DNA from 2 places in the Streptomyces sp. NPDC002580 genome. Region 2 is predicted to be linked to the other one. Evidence: riboswitches for the same ligand, from Rfam matches in the RefSeq annotation. Region 2 holds a riboswitch; the other holds the start of a gene.
The links. A riboswitch is a leader RNA that binds a small molecule or an ion and turns the genes downstream of it on or off. The one in region 2 is predicted to bind glycine.

Region 1 (7,630 bases), on a different contig from region 2:
CCGATCCACCCTCGCACGGGCGTCCGGTGCAGGGGTTTTGGCTCTCGCGGTGCGACGCGCATCCGCGCGCGGCGGTCCGAAGCGACTGTCAGTGGTCGGCGGTGCCGGGTGGGACGACCCGTTCGGTGGGCTGGCCCGTGAGGGAAGCGGTCATGTCGAAGACGCCGTCGTCGCTGTGCAGGTGGTCGAAGGCGTGGAGCCAGGTGCTGATGCGTGTCGCCTCGGCGCTGTCCCGGGCCGAGTGGATCATCTCGTACCTGGCCATGTGGGTGGGCCTTCCGCAGATGCGTCCGGACGTCCCTGAGGGGGAAACGATATCGGTCCTGGCCGTATGGAGACATCGTTTCGCGCGAGGTCCTGCCGTGGACGGAGAGCGACCAGGATCGGGACGATCGCGGCCCCGACCGCGCCGGACGTCACGAACGCGCTGGTCGGGGCCTATCCGCTCAGCACTCGATGATGTTGACCGCCAGCCCGCCGCGGGCCGTCTCCTTGTACTTGACGCTCATGTCGGCGCCGGTCTCCTTCATGGTCTTGATGACCTTGTCGAGGGAGACCATGTGGGAGCCGTCGCCGCGCATGGACATCCTGGCCGCCGTGACGGCCTTCACCGCGGCCATGCCGTTGCGCTCGATGCACGGGATCTGGACCAGACCGCCGACCGGGTCGCAGGTCAGGCCGAGGTTGTGCTCCATGCCGATCTCGGCGGCGTTCTCGACCTGCTCGGGGGAACCTCCGAGGACCTCGGCCAGCGCGCCGGCCGCCATCGAGCAGGCCGAGCCGACCTCGCCCTGGCAGCCGACCTCGGCGCCCGAGATGGAGGCGTTCTCCTTGAAGAGCATGCCGATGGCTCCGGCCGCGAGCAGGAACCGTACGACACCCTCGTCGTCGGCGCCCGGCACGAAGTTGATGTAGTAGTGCAGCACCGCCGGGATGATGCCCGCCGCGCCGTTCGTGGGGGCGGTGACCACCCGGCCGCCGGCCGCGTTCTCCTCGTTGACCGCCATCGCGTAGAGGGTGATCCACTCCATCGCGTGGGCCAGCGGATCGCCCTCGGCGCGCAGCTGGCGGGCCGAGTGGGCGGCGCGGCGGCGGACCTTCAGGCCGCCGGGCAGGATCCCCTCGCGGGCCATGCCGCGCGAGACGCACGCCTGCATCACGCGCCAGATGCCGAGGAGCCCCTCGCGGATCTCCTCCTCGGTGCGCCAGGCCCGCTCGTTCTCCAGCATCAGGGCGGAGATCGACAGGCCGGTCTCCTTGGTGAGCCGGAGCAGTTCGTCGCCCGTGCGGAACGGGTACTTCAGGATCGTGTCGTCGAGCTTGATGCGGTCCTCGCCGACCGCGTCCTCGTCGACGACGAAGCCGCCGCCCACCGAGTAGTACGTCTTCTCCAGGACGAGCTCGCCGGCGGCGTCGTACGCGAAGATCGTCATGCCGTTCGCGTGGTACGGCAGGGCCTTGCGGCGGTGCAGGACCAGGTCGTCGTCGAAGGAGAAGGCGATCTCGTGCTCGCCGAGCAGGTTGAGCCGCCCGGAGGCCTTGATCCGCTCGACCCGCTCGTCGGCGCCCTCCACGTCCACCGTGCGGGGCGAGGCGCCCTCCAGGCCGAGCAGCACCGCCTTGGGGGTGCCGTGGCCGTGGCCGGTCGCGCCCAGGGAGCCGTACAGCTCGGCGCGTATCGCCGTGACCGGGGCCAGCAGGTCTTCGTTGCGCAGCCGCCGGGCGAACATGCGCGCGGCGCGCATGGGGCCCACGGTGTGGGAACTGGACGGGCCGATGCCGATCGAGAACAGGTCGAAGACCGAGATGGCCACGGGAACTCCTTGCTGGTTTCGCCGGACGCCGTTGTCCGACGGAGGTGGTGCGGGACTGCATGGAACGGGGCACCGCGCTCTGCTTCCAGTGTGCGCGGTGCCCCGGACATCTGAACGAAAGAGACCGTGCAGATGTAAACGTACGACTTAGAGCATACGAAACTACTTCAGGCCGGGGTACAACGGGTGCTTGTCGGCCAGAGCGGACACGCGGACCTTGAGGGCCTCCGTGTCGTAGGACGGCTTCAGCGTCTCGGCGATGATGTCCGCGACCTCGGTGAAGTCCTCGGCCGTGAAGCCGCGGGTGGCGAGGGCGGGCGTGCCGATGCGCAGACCGGAGGTGATCATCGGCGGGCGCGGGTCGTTCGGGATGGCGTTGCGGTTGACCGTGATGCCGACCTCGTGGAGGCGGTCCTCGGCCTGCTGCCCGTCCAGCTCGGAGTCGCGCAGGTCGACCAGGACCAGGTGCACGTCCGTGCCCCCGGACAGGACGTCCACGCCGACGGCCTTCACGTCGTCCCGGACCAGGCGCTCGGCCAGGATGCGGGCGCCGTCCAGCGTGCGCTGCTGGCGCTCCTTGAAGTCCTCCGAGGCGGCGACCTTGAAGGAGACGGCCTTGGCCGCGATCACGTGCTCCAGCGGGCCGCCCTGGAAGCCCGGGAAGACCGAGGAGTTCAGCTTCTTCGCGAAGTCCTTCTTCGCGAGGATGATCCCGCCGCGGGGACCGCCGAGCGTCTTGTGCGTGGTGGAGGTGACCACGTCCGCGAACGGCACCGGGTTGGGGTGCAGACCGGCCGCGACCAGACCCGCGAAGTGGGCCATGTCGACCCACAGGAAGGAGCCGGCCTCGTCCGCGATCCGGCGGAACTCGGCGAAGTCGAGCTGGCGCGGGTACGCCGACCAGCCCGCGATGATGACCTTCGGGCGGTGCTCCTTGGCGAGCCGCTCGACCTCGGCCATGTCGACCAGACCGGCCTCGTCCACGTGGTACGCGACCACGTTGAACTGCTTGCCCGAGAAGTTCAGACGCATGCCGTGGGTCAGGTGACCGCCGTGCGCCAGGTCCAGGCCGAGGATCGTGTCGCCGGGCTGGGCCAGCGCGAACAGCGCGGCCTGGTTGGCGGAGGCGCCCGAGTGGGGCTGCACGTTGGCGTACTCGGCGCCGAACAGCTCCTTGACCCGGTCGATGGCGATCTGCTCGGCCACGTCGACGTGCTCGCAGCCGCCGTAGTAGCGGCGGCCCGGGTAGCCCTCGGCGTACTTGTTGGTCAGGACCGAGCCCTGGGCCTCCATGACCGCGACCGGAGCGAAGTTCTCCGAGGCGATCATCTCCAGGGTGGACTGCTGACGGCGCAGCTCGGCGTCGACGGCGGCGGCGACGTCCGGGTCCAGCTCGTGGAGGGGGGTGTTCATAAGTGACATGCGGTGACTCCTCAGCCGGCGGTGAAGGCGGTGTACTCGTCGGTGGACATCAGGTCCTCCGGCTGGTCGGCGACGCGGACCTTGAACAGCCAGCCGCCCTCGAAGGGCGCGGTGTTCACCAGCGACGGGTCGTCCACCACGTCCTGGTTGGCCTCGACGACCTCGCCGTTCACCGGGGAGTACAGATCGCTGACCGACTTGGTCGACTCCAGCTCGCCGCAGGACTCGCCCGCGGTCACCGTCTCACCGACCTCGGGGAGCTGGGCGTAGACGACATCGCCGAGCGCGTTGGCCGCGAACTCGGTGATGCCGACCGTCGCGACGCCGTCCTCGGCGACGGACAGCCACTCGTGCTCCTTGCTGTAGCGCAGCTGCTGGGGGTTGCTCATGGCCTGAATTCTCCTGTACGCGGTGGGTGCAGATGGAGGGAAGCGTGGGTGACCCGGGCGGATGTGCCCGGGGTCACGTCCGGAGTCCGTCGGGTCGCCTGTCGGTCCCGGTGCCCGGTGGACGTCCGTGTGGTGTCCGGCCCTTGCGGACCAGTGTCACTTCCGGCGTTTGTAGAACGGCAGCGCCACGACCTCGTACGGCTCGTGACTGCCCCGGATGTCCACGCCGACACCGGGGGTGCCCGGTGCGGCGTGCGCGGCGTCGACGTACGCCATCGCGATCGGCTTGCCCAGCGTGGGGGAGGGGGCACCGGAGGTGATCTCGCCGATCACCTCGCCGCCGGCGACGACCGAGTACCCGGCGCGCGGCACGCGACGCCCCTCGGCGATCAGGCCGACGAGGACCCGCGGCGGGTTCTGCTCGGCACGGGCTGCGGCCTCCTCGAGCGCGGCGCGCCCCACGAAGTCGCCCTCCTTCTCGAACTTCACGACCCGTCCGAGGCCGGCGTCGAAGGGGGTCAGCGAGGTGGTCAGCTCGTGCCCGTACAGCGGCATGCCGGCCTCCAGGCGCAGCGTGTCGCGGCAGGACAGACCGCAGGGGACCAGCCCGGCGGGGGTGCCCGCGTCGGTCAGCGCCTGCCACACCTTCTCGGCGTCGGCGGGGGCGACGAACAGCTCGAAGCCGTCCTCGCCGGTGTAGCCGGTGCGGGCGATCAGGGCCGGAACGCCGGCCACCGTGCCCGGCAGGCCCGCGTAGTACTTCAGGCCGTCGAGGTCGGCGTCGGTGATCGACTTGAGGATGCCGGGGGACTCGGGTCCCTGCACGGCGATGAGCGCGTACGCGTCACGGTCGTCGCGCACGACCGCGTCGAAACCGGCCGCGCGCTCGGTCAGGGCGTCCAGCACCACCTGGGCGTTGGAGGCGTTCGCGACGACCATGTACGTGTGCTCGGCCAACCGGTAGACGATCAGGTCGTCCAGGATGCCGCCGTCGGCCTGGCAGATCATCGTGTAGCGGGCGCGGCCGACGCCCACGGTGGCGATGTTGCCGACCAGCGCGAAGGCGAGGAGCTCGGCGGCCTGCGGGCCCGTGACGGTGATCTCGCCCATGTGGGAGAGGTCGAAGAGGCCGGCCTTCGTGCGGACGGCGAGGTGCTCGTCGCGCTCGGATCCGTAGCGCAGGGGCATGTCCCAGCCTGCGAAGTCGGTCATCGTCGCGCCCAGCGAACGATGCAGGGCATCGAGCGCGGTGTGACGGGGTGCGTTGCTGCTCATCGGTCTGGCTCCCAAGGCATGACGGCGAGGTCGTTCCTCCCCATCTGTCATCGGAACCTGAGAGGTTCATCAAGACCCCACGAAATGGTGGTCCTGATTTGCACCTTGGGTGGAGCCACTGGTCAGCGGCCCGCTTTTCAGATGTGCCTCGCCCGCGCGGTAACGGGGCCTGAGAGATTCAAGGGAGGGACTTGCTCCTTCGGCGCCCGGGTACACGTACTACCCAGGACTCTCCCGCGCGGATTCAAGCGGCCGGTATGCAGTTGGCGCGGCCATCATTGCACGCGCTGCCGGGTCCCGGCAGTCGGCTCCCGGCGGCTCCGGTCCGGAGCCGTCCGGTCCCGGCGGTCCGTGCCCGGTGGGGTGCGGACCCGGCGGTCCGCATCTGTGACCGGCCTGTGGCAGTCCGTGCACCGAAATGGGAAGCGCCACGTATTACCTTCTCTTTACACTCGACGGGGATGGGACTCCACATCCAAGGGGAGGACGGTCACGGTGAACAGGACCACGGCGTACGCGACGGCCTCGGGACTCGCGCTGCCCGAGCAGCCCGGAGCGACGGCCCGGGAGGCGTGCGGCCTGTTCTCGGCGGCCGTCGTCCGGGACCTGCGCGACCGTGCGGGCCACAGCCCGCACGGACTCCACTTCGGGGAGCGCGACCTCGTCGTGGTCACCGGACTGCCCGGCAGCGGCAAGTCGACGCTCATGCGGCGGGCCGTCCACGGCACGCGCGTCGACTCGCAGGACACCCGCGACCGCTGGGACGGCCGGATGGCCCGCCTGCTGCCGTACGCGGTCTACCGCCCCCTCGTCCGCCTCTCGCACTACGCCGGTCTGCGCCGCGCGCTGCGCGGAGCGGGCGGAGTCGTCGTGCACGACTGCGGCACCCAGGCCTGGGTGCGCCGCTGGCTCGCCCGCGAGGCCCGGCGCCGCGGCGGCGCGCTGCACCTGCTGCTGCTCGACGTCACGCCGGACACCGCCCTCGACGGCCAGCGCGAGCGGGGCCGGGGCGTCTCGCGCTACGCCTTCGCGCGCCATCGCGGCGCGCTCGCCCGGCTGCTGCGCTCCGTGGAGAAGGGCGACCTGCCCGAGGGGTGCGGTTCGGCGGTGCTCATCGACCGGGACGCGGCGGACGTGCTGCGCAGGATCGACTTCGGCCATGGACCGGACGCGGTGGCCCACTAATCTTTCCAGCCGGAACAGTGGTTCGAAGCAGGCGGTAGACAGATGGACTTCCCGGCACAGGCGCACCCCCACCCGCACGGCGGTTGGCCCGGCAACGAACTGGAGGAGGTGCTCTCCGCGTCCCTCGGCATGCCCGCGGGACCTTCGACGGGCGCTCGCATCGTCGAGGTGCTCGGTCGCAGCTTCGTCTGGGTGCCGCTGCCCAACGGCGGCGGCCCGCGGAGCGGCCCGCTCGATCTGCCCACGATGGAGCTGGGGGGCCAGGCGTACGTCCCCGTCTTCAGCTCCGAGGAACAGTTCCGTCAGGTCACCGGCGGCCACATGGCCTACACGATCGCGCCCGCGGTGGAGTTCGCCCGCGGGCTTCCCCCGCAGGTCGGCATCGCGGTCAACCCGGACGGGGTGGTGGGCGTTCCGCTGCCGCCGCCCGCCGTCGCCGAGTTGTGCCGGGCCGGGCGGTCCCCGCTGGACGGGTCGGCCGCCGGCGGCCGGGTGCGGCTCTTCGAGCCCGACTGGCAGGAGGACCCGATGGACTTCCTCGCCGCGGCCTCGGCCGAGTTCGCCGGGACCGGCGTGGTCCTGAGCGCCCGCCGCTGTCTGGCCAGCATCGAGGGCGGCGATCCGGTCATGTTCGTCGGCGTCGAACTCTCACTGTGGGAGGGCGAGGCCCGGACGCTCCCCCTGGACGCCCTCGGCCGAGCCCTCGGCCGCGTCCCGATGAACATTCCGGTGAACCTGGTCCTCCTCGACGTGACGCAGGACCCGGTCGGCGACTGGATGCGGGACCAGGTGCGCCCCTTCTACCAGCACGGTCACTGACCCGGCACCGTCCCGGGACGCGCGGGCGACCACGCGGCCCGGGAGGGGGCGGGGCACGGCCCGCCCGGGACGGCGGGTCTCGGCTGTCGACCGCTTCCCCCGACGGAGCGCGATCGCCGCATAAGCTGGTTTCATGGCCCGGTCGAGGCGTTGACGCACGTTCGTCACCGACGTCTGGGGCGGAATGGATGAGTTGGTCGTGAATTGTTCGCGAAGGGGCGGTTGAGGGTGAGCGCGTCGGGCACGGCCGCGGCCGGGCAGGTCGAGCACATGCTGCGCCAGGTGACGCCCGGGCGTTACGACGCCTACGAGGCGCTCCTTCGCGCGCTCGCGACCCCGTCGTCCGGCCAGGTGTGGATGCTGCTGTGGCACGGCCAGGCCGGATCCCCGGACGCCCAGTACGGGAACATGCAGGTGGACGGTTTCGGGTACGCGCCCTGCGTCACCTCGGCCCAGGAGCTCTCGGCCAGTGGCTGGAACCGCTCGTACGAGGTGGTCGACGGGCTGGACGTCGCCCGCACCCTGTACCCCGACCAGTTCGGGCTCTGGCTCAACCCGCACGCCCCCGGCGGCGGTCTCGGCATTCCCTGGCTGGATCTGCGCCGGATCGCCACCGGTCTGGAGCGGCAGCCCGCGGGCCCGCTCCGGCTCTCCGAACCGGCCATCGAGATCCCGCAGTTCTACGCCCTGATCACGCAGAACGCCCATCTCACCCCGGCCGTGCGC
Region 2 (7,630 bases):
CGGTCGAGTTCGCCCAGGTCCTCGGACTCGGTCGGCTCGATCATCAGCGTGCCGGCCACGGGGAACGACATCGTCGGCGCGTGGAAGCCGTAGTCGACGAGGCGCTTGGCGATGTCGTCGACGCTCACGCCGGTCGCCTTGGTGAGCGGGCGCAGGTCGATGATGCACTCGTGCGCGACCAGACCGCCGGGGCCGGTGTACAGCACCGGGTAGTGCGGCTCCAGACGCTTGGCGATGTAGTTGGCGGAGAGCACGGCCACCTGTGTGGCGCGCTTGAGGCCCTCGCCGCCCATCAGCCGGACGTACGACCAGGAGATGGGCAGGATGCCCGCCGAGCCCCAGGGAGCGGCCGAGATCGGGCCGACACCGGTCTTCGGACCGGCCTCGGGCTGGAGCGGGTGGTTCGGCAGGTACGGCGCCAGGTGGGCGCGCACACCGACCGGGCCGACGCCCGGGCCGCCGCCGCCGTGCGGGATGCAGAAGGTCTTGTGCAGGTTGAGGTGCGAGACGTCGCCGCCGAAGTGGCCCGGCTTGGCGAGGCCCACCAGGGCGTTGAGGTTGGCGCCGTCGACGTAGACCTGACCGCCCGCCTCGTGCACCTGGGCGCAGATGTCGGCGACGTGCTCCTCGAACACACCGTGCGTCGAGGGGTACGTGATCATCAGCACCGAGAGCTCGTCGCGGTACTGCTCGATCTTGGCGCGCAGGTCCTGGACGTCGATCTCACCGTCGTCCGCCGTCTTCACGACGACGACCTTCATGCCGGCCATCACGGCGCTGGCGGCGTTGGTGCCGTGCGCGGAGGACGGGATGAGGCAGATCGTGCGCTGGTCGTCGCCGTTGGCGCGGTGGTAGCCGCGCACGGCCAGCAGACCGGCCAGTTCGCCCTGCGACCCGGCGTTGGGCTGGAGCGACACCTTGTCGTATCCGGTGACCTCGGCGAGCTGGTCCTCCAGCTCGTGGATCAGGGTCAGATAGCCCTGGGCCTGCTCGGCGGGCGCGAAGGGGTGCAGCTGCCCGAACTCGGGCCAGGTGACCGGTTCCATCTCGGTGGTCGCGTTGAGCTTCATGGTGCAGGAGCCCAGCGGGATCATGCCGCGGTCGAGCGCGTAGTCGCGGTCGGAGAGCCGGCGCAGGTAGCGCAGCATCGCCGTCTCGGAGCGGTACTGGTGGAAGACCGGGTGCGTCAGGTACTCGTCGGCGCGCAGCAGCGCCGACGGCAGGGTGTCCGCCGTGGTCGCGTCCAGCGCCTCGACGTCACCGTCGACACCGAAGGCGGTCCACACGGCGGCCAGCTGGTCACGGGTGGTCGTCTCGTCGCACGAGATCGACACGTGGTCGGCGTCGACGGGGTGGAGGTTGACGCCGTGCTCACGGGCGGCGGCCACGATCTCGGCGGCCCGGCCCGGGACCCGCACGGTGAGCGTGTCGAAGTACGCGCCGTGCACGACCTCGACTCCGCCCGCGGTCAGGCCGGCGGCCAGGACCGTGGCGTAGCGGTGGGTACGCCGGGCGATGGTCCGCAGGCCCTCGGGACCGTGGTAGACGGCGTACATGCCGGCCATCACGGCGAGGAGCACCTGGGCCGTGCAGATGTTGCTGGTCGCCTTCTCGCGACGGATGTGCTGCTCACGCGTCTGCAGGGCGAGTCGGTACGCCTTGTTCCCGTCGGCGTCCACGGACACACCGACCAGCCGGCCGGGGAGGCTGCGCGCGAACTTCTCGCGCACCGCCATGTAGCCGGCGTGCGGACCGCCGAAGCCCATCGGCACACCGAAGCGCTGCGTCGTGCCGACCGCGATGTCCGCTCCGAGCTCGCCGGGCGAGGTCAGCAGGGTCAGCGCGAGCAGGTCGGCGGCGACGGTGACGACCGCGCCCAGCTCGTGCGCCTGCTCGATGACCGGCTTGAGGTCACGTACGGCACCGGAGGCGCCGGGGTACTGGATCAGCACACCGTTGATCTCGCGCCCGGCGAGGTCCGCCGGGATGCCCTCGCCGAGGTCGGCGACGACGACCTCGACACCGGTCGGCTCGGCCCGGGTCTCTATGACGGCGACGGTCTGCGGCAGCGCGTCCGCGTCGACCAGGAAGAGGCCCTTCTTGTTCTTGCCCATACGGCGGGACAGCGCCATCGCCTCGGCGGCGGCGGTGCCCTCGTCGAGCAGCGAGGCACCGGAGGTCGGCAGTCCGGTCAGCTCGGCGACGACGGTCTGGAAGTTCAGCAGCGCCTCGAGACGGCCCTGCGAGATCTCCGGCTGGTACGGCGTGTACGCGGTGTACCAGGCCGGGTTCTCCATGACGTTGCGCAGGATCACCGGCGGCGTGAACGTGCCGTAGTAACCGAGGCCGATCATCGAGCCGAGCACCTGGTTGCGGTCGGCGAGGGAGCGGAGCTCGGCGAGCACCTCGGCCTCGGTGCGCGCGGCCGGCAGCTTCAGTGCCTCGGCGTTCTTGATCACGTCCGGCACCGCGGCGGCCGTCAGCTCGTCGAGCGAGCCGTATCCGACGTGCGCGAGCATCTTGGCCCGTGCTTCGGAGTCGGGCCCGATGTGGCGCTGCTCGAAGGGGATTCCCTGTTCGAGCTCGGAGAGCGGAATGCGATGGGCGGTCATTTGCGGAGGCCTCCTGGTCTGACGCGACCTTCGAGGGGCACCCCGGCACGGGTACCCCGACGGCCTCCCCCTCTGTCATCTCGACCTGAGAGCTTCACCGGACCGTCCGTGGACGACCCGGCTTTCACCGTCGGTGAGAGCGGAGGCAATCGACACCCGCTCTGCTTTCCAGAGTGACCTCGTCCGTGCGGTACGTGAGCCTGAGAGATTCTGGGGAGGATTTGCTCCTTCGGCGCCTCCGGTGAAGTCTGGAGGACTCTCCCGCACGGGATCAGCAGCCACCGCCAGCCTACCAGCGGGGACAAGACACCGGCCTTCGAGTGGCCGCCTTCCCCAATGTGCTCTTTTGTAGTGCTTACGGATGAGTTTTGCGACACGTGGAGGGCCCGTGCAGACCGACATCGATCCGCGCAACCTGATCGGCCGCAAGGCGTTCGACCGCAACGGCACCAAGATCGGCACGATCGACGAGGTCTATCTCGACGACGCGACCGGCGTACCGGAGTGGGCCGCCATACGCACCGGGCTGTTCAGCAGGGACGCCTTCGTGCCCCTGGAGCCCAGCGAGGTCGTCGAGGGGACCCTGCGGATTCCCTTCGACCGCGCCCTGATCAAGGACGCCCCCGACTTCGGCGTGGGCCGCCATCTCTCCCCCGAACAAGAGCTCCAGCTCTACCACCACTACGGTCTCGACGTGGCGTCCCCGCCCCCGCCGCCGGACCGGGACTTCGGCCGGCTCGCGGGCTCGGAGGACGCCTGAGACCCCGGATCGGGAACCCCCGTCCCGAGGTCCGGCGCCGTCGGCCCGGACCCCTCCGGCGGCCCCTGGGCCTCCTCGGGTCTCCACTCCACCAGGGGCAGCGGATCCGCCGGTACGAGTCGTGGATCGTCGGTCCGGAACGTGCGCACCCGCCCCGGTTCGGAGTACGGCGTCTCGAACCGCACCGTGACCCGCCCCAGCCCGCTCCCCTGCACCCACCCGTGCCCGTGCTCGGCGTGCCGGACGTCGTGCCCCGAGGGCCAGCGCCGCTCGGCGGGCTCCTCCTCCGCGGGAGTCCGCTCGGCCGGCTCGTCCGCGGACTGCTCGTCGGCAGGCGCCTCCCCCAGGGCGGAGGCCTGGGCCTGGGCGAACAGGTCCTCCTGCGTGTAGTCCGCGAGTCCGGAGACCCCGACCCCCAGCAGGCGGACGCCGCCGGTCGTGTCCACCCCCTCGAGCAGCCGCCCGGCGGCCTCCCGTACGACCCCGGGATCGTCCGTGGGTCCCCGCAGCGTCTCGGACCGGGTCAGCGTCGAGAAGTCGTACCTGCGCACCTTCAGCACGATGGTCCGCCCCGACAGCCCGGCCCCGCGCAACCGCCGCACACACCGGTCGGCGAGCCTCGCCACCTCCAGCTCCACCCGGACCCGGTCGTGGATGTCCACGTCGTAGGTGTCCTCGACCGACACCGACTTGGTCTCCCGCTCGGCCACCACGGGCCGGTCGTCGTGGGCCAGCGCCATCGCGAACAGCGCGTGCCCGTGAGCCTTCCCCAGCATCCGTACGAGCTCGTCCTCTCCCGCCTCGGCGAGTTCCCCGACGGTGGTGATCCCGGCCCGCCGCAGATGGTCGCCCGTGGCGGGCCCGACGCCCGGCAGCGTCCGCACCGACATCGGTGCCAGCAGCGCACGCTCGGTACCCGGTTCGATCAGCACGAGGCCGTCGGGTTTGGCCTGCTCCGAGGCGATCTTCGCCAGCATCTTGGAGGCGGCCAGCCCCACCGACCCCGTGAGCCCCGTGACCGCCCGGATGTCCGCGCGCAGTCTTGAGGCGGCCAGCCGCGCCGAGACCTCGTCCCAGGCCGTCCCGCCCGCCTCCAGGTCCACGAACGCCTCGTCCAGGCTCAGCGGCTCCACCAGCGGCGACAGGGCCCGCAGCAGGAGCATCACCTGCTCGCTGACCTCGCGGTAGAGACCGAAGCGCGGGACGAGATACGCCGCGTTCGGAGCACGCCGGCGGGCCTGGGCCATGGGCATCGCGGAATGCACCCCGAAGACACGTGCCTCGTACGAGGCCGTGGCCACCACTCCGCGGGGTCCGAGCCCGCCCACGACGACGGCCTTCCCCCGCAGGCTCGGCTTGGACGCCTGCTCCGCCGAGGCGAAGAAGGCGTCCATGTCGAGATGCAGGATCGTCGGCGCGGTTCTCACATCTCCGATGCTGCCCTACGCCACTGACAATGCCCCGGCACGCCGGGGCATCACGTCATCGAAGGTCCCCCGCGTCACACCGCGCGGTTGCGGCGCCGTGCCAGTTCGTCGGTGGGGTTGTGCCCGAGGAGGGTCTCACCGGTGTCCACCCGCTCCCCGTGCAACTGCGACAGGGCACCCTCGACGTCCCGCCACACCACACCGACGGCGATTCCGAAAACCCCTTGGCCACCCTGCAACAGCGCGTGGACCTCGTCGGGCGAGGTGCACTCGTAGACCGTCGCGCCGTCGCTCATCAGCGTCATGCGCTCCAGGTCCTGGAAGCCGCGCTCCCTCAGGTGCTGGACCGTGCTGCGGATGTTCTGCAGCGACACCCCGGTGTCGAGGAACCGCTTGACGATCTTCAGGACCACCACGTCGCGGAAGCTGTAGAGGCGCTGCGTCCCCGACCCGTAGGCGGCTCGCACACTGGGTTCGACCAGTCCGGTCCGCGCCCAGTAGTCCAACTGCCGATAGGTGATGCCCGCGGCGGCGCACGCCGTGGGTCCCCGGTAACCGACCTCCTCGGGAACAGCCTCACCCTCTCCGGGCACTGCCGTCGGCCGCCGCGGAACGTGATCGGCCGCGCCGCCATGATGGGGATGCCCCCTGCTCGTGCCGAGCCGAGAGCTTGGGGGAGGGTACGGGCCGCTCTCCCCCAGACCGTGTCCGGGGGCACCCCCAGCCGTACCGTCGCCGCTGCTTCGCACGCCGACCTCCGTCCTTGACCTGCCTTCTCGACGGTAGGCAGTCACCAGGGGCGCGTCAACGATCGCCACACTCGGCACGCCGAGTGATAATCACCCTAAGAGTGGTTTCCCGTGCCCTACCGCGGGGAAAGGCTAGCCGAATGCTCTCGGCGCGGCCTGCGGCACACCACACTGGCCGCGGGCAAATGCCACCCGGAGCGACCCTCCGTTTCCCGGCCTCACTGGCTGTTGGTGCCGAAGTCCTCGGGCGAGATCTGGTCGAGGAACTCGCGGAACTTCTCCACCTCGTCCTCCTGCTCGTCCGGGATCGCGATGCCCGCGTCGTCGAGCACGCCGTCGCTGCCGTAGATCGGCGTCCCGGTGCGCAGGGCGAGCGCTATGGCGTCGGACGGCCGGGCACTGACCTCGACCCCGCTGGCGAAGACGAGCTCGGCGTAGAAGACGCCCTCGCGCAGATCCGTGATGCGTACTTCCGTGAGCTCCTGGCCGACGGCCTCCAGCACGTCCTTGAACAGGTCGTGGGTCAGCGGTCGCGCGGGGGCCATGCCCTGCTGAGCGAAGGCGATCGCGGTCGCCTCCCCCGGTCCGATCCAGATGGGGAGGTAGCGGTCGCCTCCCACTTCACGCAGAAGCACGATCGGTTGGTTGGAGGGCATTTCCACCCGGACACCTACGACATCGAGCTCGTTCACACAGCAACCCTAGGCCGTGCCCGGGACGTTTGGGTAGTCGGGCACAGAACGGGTGGGCGATCCCCGGCCCGCACCGGTGTCCCGGATCAGCGCAGCCGTACACCCAACGCGGTCTGCACGAGTGCCGCGTGCAGCTTCACCGTGAGGCCCGCGAGCTCCTTCGTACGGGCCTCCGCGTGCGCCCGCGTCTGCGGATTGCGGTGGCGCCGCAGCGGGGCGACCACCTGGTCCACGAGCCCCGCGTCACGCTCCGCCGCCGCCTTCATCGCCCGCAGATGGCGCGGCTCGATCCCGAAGCGTCCCAGCTCGACGACGAGCGCCGCGACGGTCACCGCCTCGGCGTCGTAGACGCCGTCGGGCAAGGGCCCGATCAGCCCGTACGACTCCCACTCCTGGAGCTGCTGCTCACCGATCTCCGCGGCGGCCAGCAGTTCGGCCCGGCCCACCCGGGCCGCCGTGGGCTCCTCGGGCTCGCCGTAGAACCCGCCCAGGGGTTCTCCCTCGCCCGAGTCGCGCTGGCGTCCCACGGAGGGCAGACGCACCTGCTCACCGCGCTCCAGGGCGTCCAGGTGCTCGCGGATCACCTTCAGCGGCAGGTAGTGGTCACGCTGCATCCTCAGGACGTGGCCGAGGCGCTCGACATCGTCGGCGCTGAACTTGCGGTACCCCGAAGGGGTCCGCCGCGGCTCGACGAGCCCCTCCGACTCCAAGAACCTGATCTTGGAGATGGTGACTTCGGGGAACTCGTCGCGCAGCACGCTCAGCACCGCGCCGATGCTCATCAACTCACTGTCCGCGGCGGCGGTGCCGCTGCCGGCACCGCCGCTCGGTGTTTGAAGCATGGACATTCCCTCGGTGGCCCCCCGGACGGATTGGGGGAGGGTCAGATGCCCTGCTGGCTCGCGTAGAACACCAGCCGGTACTTACCGATCTGCACCTCGTCACCGTTGGCCAGAGGCACCTGGTCGATCCGCTCCCGGTTGACGTACGTGCCGTTCAGGCTGCCGACATCGGCGACCGTGAACGATCCGTCCGCGACGCGACGGAACTCCACATGACGGCGCGACACGGTCACGTCGTCCAGGAAGATGTCGCTCTGAGGATGACGTCCGGCCGTGGTCAGCTCGCCGTCCAGCAGGAAGCGGCTGCCCGAGTTCGGACCGCGGCGCACCACCAGCAGCGCCGAACCGACCGGCAGCGCGTCGACCGCCGCCTGGGCCTCCGGGGAGAGCATCGGCGAAGGCGTCTGACCCGTCACCTCGGCGTCGTAGGCCTCGATGCCGGAGATGGAGATCGTGGACGTCGTCTCCGACGGACGCTCCGGTACACCCCGCAGCGGCGCACCGCAGTTGGAACAGAAACGGCTGTGCTCCGCGTTGCGGTTCCCGCA

Region 1: another riboswitch for glycine. It lies ahead of gcvT (glycine cleavage system aminomethyltransferase GcvT); the one in region 2 lies ahead of gcvP (aminomethyl-transferring glycine dehydrogenase).

Annotation. Positions count from the first base shown of each region.
Region 1 covers NZ_JBIAQZ010000012.1:32,469-40,098, forward strand. Annotated here, with positions in the region: gene ACFYW7_RS31670 (hypothetical protein) at 89-265, opposite strand; gene ACFYW7_RS31675 (L-serine ammonia-lyase) at 447-1,814, opposite strand; gene glyA (serine hydroxymethyltransferase) at 1,977-3,236, opposite strand; gene gcvH (glycine cleavage system protein GcvH) at 3,248-3,625, opposite strand; gene gcvT (glycine cleavage system aminomethyltransferase GcvT) at 3,782-4,900, opposite strand; glycine riboswitch at 5,048-5,147, opposite strand; gene ACFYW7_RS31695 (AAA family ATPase) at 5,396-6,085, shown strand; gene ACFYW7_RS31700 (enhanced serine sensitivity protein SseB) at 6,128-6,904, shown strand; gene ACFYW7_RS31705 (enhanced serine sensitivity protein SseB C-terminal domain-containing protein) at 7,133-7,630, shown strand, end outside.
Region 2 covers NZ_JBIAQZ010000010.1:383,962-391,591, forward strand. Annotated here, with positions in the region: gene gcvP (aminomethyl-transferring glycine dehydrogenase) at 1-2,612, opposite strand, end outside; glycine riboswitch at 2,791-2,886, opposite strand; gene ACFYW7_RS29835 (PRC-barrel domain-containing protein) at 3,001-3,372, shown strand; gene ACFYW7_RS29840 (DNA polymerase IV) at 3,294-4,799, opposite strand; gene ACFYW7_RS29845 (MerR family transcriptional regulator) at 4,874-5,548, opposite strand; gene ACFYW7_RS29850 (bifunctional nuclease family protein) at 5,767-6,240, opposite strand; gene ACFYW7_RS29855 (MerR family transcriptional regulator) at 6,327-7,082, opposite strand; gene ACFYW7_RS29860 (FHA domain-containing protein) at 7,124-7,630, opposite strand, start outside.